DNA from 2 places in the Streptosporangium sp. NPDC004631 genome. Region 1 is predicted to be linked to the other one. Evidence: riboswitches for the same ligand, from Rfam matches in the RefSeq annotation. Region 1 holds a riboswitch; the other holds the start of a gene.
What was found. Region 1 has a riboswitch for S-adenosylmethionine ahead of thrC (threonine synthase). Riboswitches for the same ligand answer to the same signal wherever they lie in the genome.

Region 1 (2,390 bases):
CGTCCAGCCGGCCGCCGGGGGCCAGCCGTACGACGCCGCGGTCGCCGTCGGACAGGGCGGCGCAGACCCACAGGATGTCGAGCCCCCTGGCCACCTCGGACAGGCCGGAGACCAGGCCGCCGCCGCCCCGGCGCATGGTCGGCGAGCCGTCCTCGGAGAGGGTGAAGGAGACGGGGCCGCGGTTCGAGGCCACCAGGATCGCGCTCATATGGATCCCCTCGCCTGGGGAGGTGCTTGTCCTGAAGGTTAACCAAACATAACCGGCGACCATAGGATGTCGGGCGACTGTGACCGCTGATGGGGGCTCGCGATGGCGCTGGACGAGACGACCGAGGAACTGGCGCGCGCGGCAGCCCGAGGCGACCACCGCTCGCTGGGTGAGCTGCTCAAGCGGATCGAGCCCGATGTGCTGCGGCACTGCGGGCGGATCCTCCCCTACCGGCAGGACGCCGAGGAGGCGTCCCAGGACACCCTGCTCGCGGTGGCCCGCAACATCGGCCGCTTCGAGGGGCGGGCCAGGTTCAGCACGTGGCTGCACATCGTGACCGCCAACTGCGCCCGTACCACCTACCGCTCGCTGAAGCGGCGTTCGGCCGAGCAGGCCTCCGACGAGCTGCCGCTGCACAAGCCCGACGTCGCCCGGGTGAGCGTGATCGCCGGTTCCCGGCTGGACCTGCTCGACGCGATGGAGGCGCTGGAGGCCGACAAGCCCGACCTGGCCCAGGCGCTGGTGCTCCGCGACATCTGCCAGCTCGACTACAGCGAGGTGGCCGAGCAGCTCGGCATCCCGCTCGGCACGGCCAAGTCCCGTATCCATCAGGCCCGTAAGTACGTCCAGGGAGCGCTGGGCGACGCCTACGGCTTCTGACCCCGCCGCGCGTGCCGGCCGTGCCGTAGCGGTCGCCGATTCACCGGGGACGGGAGGGCGCCCTCGGTCCAGCGGCTGTTCAACGGCTTGTGGCCCGGGAAGCGCCGTCCGAAAGATAACACGATGCGTCTCGCGGAGTGAGACGACTGGTCAGGGTGGCCGCGGGTCGGGGTAGAGTGCATGAGACCTGCGCGTCAGGTCCACAACTGCATATTGCTCATCCAGAGGGGTGGAGGGACCGGCCCTGCGAAGCCCCGGCAACCCTCCCGGTTCAAGACTCGCGATCTGGCGAGGTCGGCCGGGACAGGTGCCAATTCCGGTCTGTGACCAGGGTGGTCGCAGACGAAGATGAGGGAAAGGCCTCGCTTCATGGCGCTCGCGAACACTGAAACCACCGTCCCCCTCGACCAGGCCGACCATGTCGACGACCCGCGGAGCCCGCGGTTCGGCCCGGCCGTCGCGCTGTCCTGCCGCGAGTGCGGTGCCCGCTCCGGACTCGGCCCCGACTTCGCCTGCGCCGAGTGTTTCGGTCCTCTGGAGGTCGCCTACGACTTCGGCCGGGTGACCCGGGAGCAGATCGCCCGGGGGCCGGCCAGCATCTGGCGTTACCGCTCCCTGCTGCCGGTCCCGGCGGACGTGGCCACCAAGCCCAACATGGCGCCCGGCTGGACCAGGCTCGTCAAGGCCGGCAACCTCGCGCGTGAGCTGGGCATCCGCTCGCTGCACGTGAAGGACGACTCCGGCAACCCCACGCACTCCTTCAAGGACCGCGTGGTGGCCATCGCCGTCGAGGCGGCCCGTAACTTCGGTTTCCACACCCTCTCCTGCTCCTCCACCGGCAATCTGGCCGGTGCCGTGACCGCGGCCGCAGCGCGGGCCGGGCTGGACGCCTGCGTGTTCATCCCGTCGGACCTGGAGCAGGCCAAGATCGTCATGGCCTCGGTCTACGGTGGCAGGCTCGTCGGCATCGACGGCAGCTACGACGACGTCAACCGCTTCTGCTCCGAGCTCATCGGCGACGAGCTGGGCGAGAAGTGGGGCTTCGTCAACGTCAACCTCCGGCCCTACTACGCCGAGGGCTCCAAGACGCTGGCCTACGAGATCGCCGAGCAGCTCGGCTGGCGGATCCCCGACCAGATCGTCATCCCGGTCGCCTCGGGCTCCCAGCTCACGAAGATCGACAAGGGGTTCAAGGAGCTGATCACGCTCGGTCTCGTCGAGGACACGCCGTACCGGATCTTCGGCGCCCAGGCCGAGGGGTGCTCCCCGGTCTCCGCCGCCTACCGGGCCGGTCACGACGTGATCCGCCCGGTCAAGCCCGACACGATCGCCAAGTCGCTCGCGATCGGGAACCCGGCCGACGGTCCCTACGTGCTCGACATCGCCCGGCGCACCGGCGGCGCGGTGGAGGACGTCACGGACACCGAGGTCGTCGAGGCGATCCGGCTGCTGGCCAGGACCGAGGGCATCTTCGCCGAGACCGCCGGTGGCGTCACCGTCGGGGTGCTGCGCAAGCTGGTCG
Region 2 (2,390 bases), on a different contig from region 1:
TTGCCGGTGACGTTGACGGTGGCCTCGTGCCCGGCGTTCAGCAGCAGCACGCAGGTGCCGACCAGCTCCTCCTCGGTGAGCTTGTCGCCCTCGTCGGCGACCAGGGCCAGCGCGCTGATCAGGTCGTCGCCGGGGTCGGTCCTGCGGGCGCGCGCCAGGCCGAGAAGGTAGTCCGAGAACTCCTCGGCGGCGCGTACGGCGGTGTGCTGGGCCTCGATGGAGGGCTTGAGCTCGTACATCCCGCAGATATCGGCCGACCAGGGCCGGAGCAGGTGCCGGTCGGCCTCGGGCACGCCGAGCATCTCGGCGATCACCGTCACCGGGAGCGGCTCGGCCACCTCGGCGATGAGGTTCCCTCCGCCGCGCTCGACGAACGCGTCCACGAGCTCCCCGGCGATCTGGGCGACCTTGGGGCGGAGCGCCTCGACCATGCGCGGCGTGAACGCCTTGGAGACCAGGCGCCGGAGCCGGGTGTGGACCGGCGGCTCGACGTCCAGCATCCCGGCCCTGACCACCCGCCAGAACGGATCCTGGAACTCGGGGTCGTCCGGGTTGCCGAACTCGGCGTGGGTGGCCACGTGCAGGTAGGAGCGGCCGAGCCTGCGGTCGCGGAGCAGCGCGTTGACGTCGGCGTGCCGGGCGACCAGCCACTGACCGGTCGGCTCGAAGAAGCTGACCGGCCGCTGCCGCCTCAGCTCCGTGTAGACGTCGTAGGGGTGGGCGACGAATTCCGGATTCCAAGGATCAAAGTGCACACAAGCATGGTAATAGCGCTTACACCGTCAATGACCCTGATCACGGATTCAGGCTGCTCCGCCTCCTGTCGACTTGCGGAGTCCTGGCGGGGGTCGGTTATAGTTCCCCCCGTAGGTCATGAGTGCCAGTGACAAGCCCCGGCTCGCTGGCCGGCAACCCTCGCGTCCGCGGCGGGGTGCCCCGGGTGAGGACCTGGTCCGGCGCGGAGCGTGCCGGGCAAGCGCGGGCTCCACGCACCAACGCCACGGTTGGGGTCCGATGACCTCGAAGGAGAGTTGGCGTGTCCACACTGACGATCTTCACCCCCGCCGTTCCCGCCGCCGTGACCGTCCCGGCGAGCCGCGCCTCGCAAGACCGTCGGATCCCCGCCGTGCTCGGCTCGGACCTGGAGGTCCCGATCAAGGGCGGCAGGCTGATCCCGTACGCCAACCTCGACTACGCCGCCAGCGCCCCCTGTCTGGAGCCGGTGAGCGCCGCCGTCGCCGCCGCGCTCCCGGCCTACTCCAGCGTCCACCGCGGCGCGGGATACGCCTCGCAGCTGACCACCGCCCGCTACGAGCAGGCCAGGCACACGGTCCGCGCCTTCACCGGGTCCCGCCCCGACGACGCGGTGATCTTCACCCGGAACACCACCGACGCCACCAACCTGCTGGCCCGCAGCCTGCCCGAGGGGACCACCGTCGTGGTCTTCGACACCGAGCACCACGCCTCGCTCCTGCCGTGGGCCAACGCGGTACGGCTCGCGATCCCCGCCTTCCCCGGCGAGGCCGTCCGCGCCGCGGACGAGGCCCTGGCCGAGATCGACGGCCCCAAGCTGCTGGTGGTGACCGCCGCCTCCAACGTCACCGGCGAGCTGTGGCCGATCGCCGCCCTGGCCCACATCGCCCACCGCCACGGCGCCCGCGTCCTCGTCGACGCCGCCCAGCTCGTCCCGCACCGCCGTCTCAACCTGACCGCGCTCGGCCTGGACTACGTGGTCTTCTCCGGTCACAAGCTCTACGCCCCGTTCGGGGCCGGGGCGCTGATCGGCCGCGCCGACTGGCTGTCGCGGGCCGAGCCGTACCTGAAGGGTGGCGGCGCGGTGCGGGCGGTGAACGACGACGGCGTCCACTGGCACGAGGACCCCGAGGCCCGTCACGAGGCCGGTACGCCGAATGTGCTCGGCGCGATCGCGCTGGCCGCCGCCTGCGACGCGCTGACCTCGACCGGCTGGTCCGTGCTGGTGGACGAGGAGGAGCGCCTTCTCGGCCAGCTGCGCGCCGGTCTCGCCGGGATCGAGGGGGTTCACGAGCTCTCGCTCTGGGGGCCGGACCACGCGCGCGTCGGCATCGTCTCCTTCGTGGTGGACGGCTTCACCGCCCGTGAGGTCGCCGAGGCCCTGTCCGGCGAGTACGGCATCGGCGTCCGCGACGGCAAGTTCTGCGCCCACCCCTTCGTCCGCCACCTGCTGGGCACGGGGAACGGCGGCTGCGAGGACGCCGCCGCCTCGGCCGTCCGGGCCTCCATCGGCATCGGCACCACCTCCGAGCACGTCGACCGTCTGATCACGGCTCTGTGGGATCTCGTCTCGCGTGTCTGACGTGGCAGCATGGGGCTTATGACTGAGCCTCGTGTCCAGGGCGCGCCCCGGGAAG

Region 2: it holds a riboswitch for S-adenosylmethionine, as region 1 does, so the genes downstream of both, ACWEF2_RS28955 (aminotransferase class V-fold PLP-dependent enzyme) here and thrC (threonine synthase) in region 1, are expected to answer to the same signal.

What each region holds. Positions count from the first base shown of each region.
Region 1 covers NZ_JBSGCR010000022.1:24,977-27,366, forward strand. Annotated here, with positions in the region: gene ACWEF2_RS21445 (alpha,alpha-trehalose-phosphate synthase (UDP-forming)) at 1-214, opposite strand, end outside; gene ACWEF2_RS21450 (RNA polymerase sigma factor) at 311-868, shown strand; SAM riboswitch class I at 1,083-1,223, shown strand; gene thrC (threonine synthase) at 1,238-2,390, shown strand, end outside.
Region 2 covers NZ_JBSGCR010000042.1:4,650-7,039, forward strand. Annotated here, with positions in the region: gene ACWEF2_RS28950 (cytochrome P450) at 1-755, opposite strand, end outside; SAM riboswitch class IV at 870-985, shown strand; gene ACWEF2_RS28955 (aminotransferase class V-fold PLP-dependent enzyme) at 1,037-2,335, shown strand; gene ACWEF2_RS28960 (NADH-quinone oxidoreductase subunit D) at 2,354-2,390, shown strand, end outside.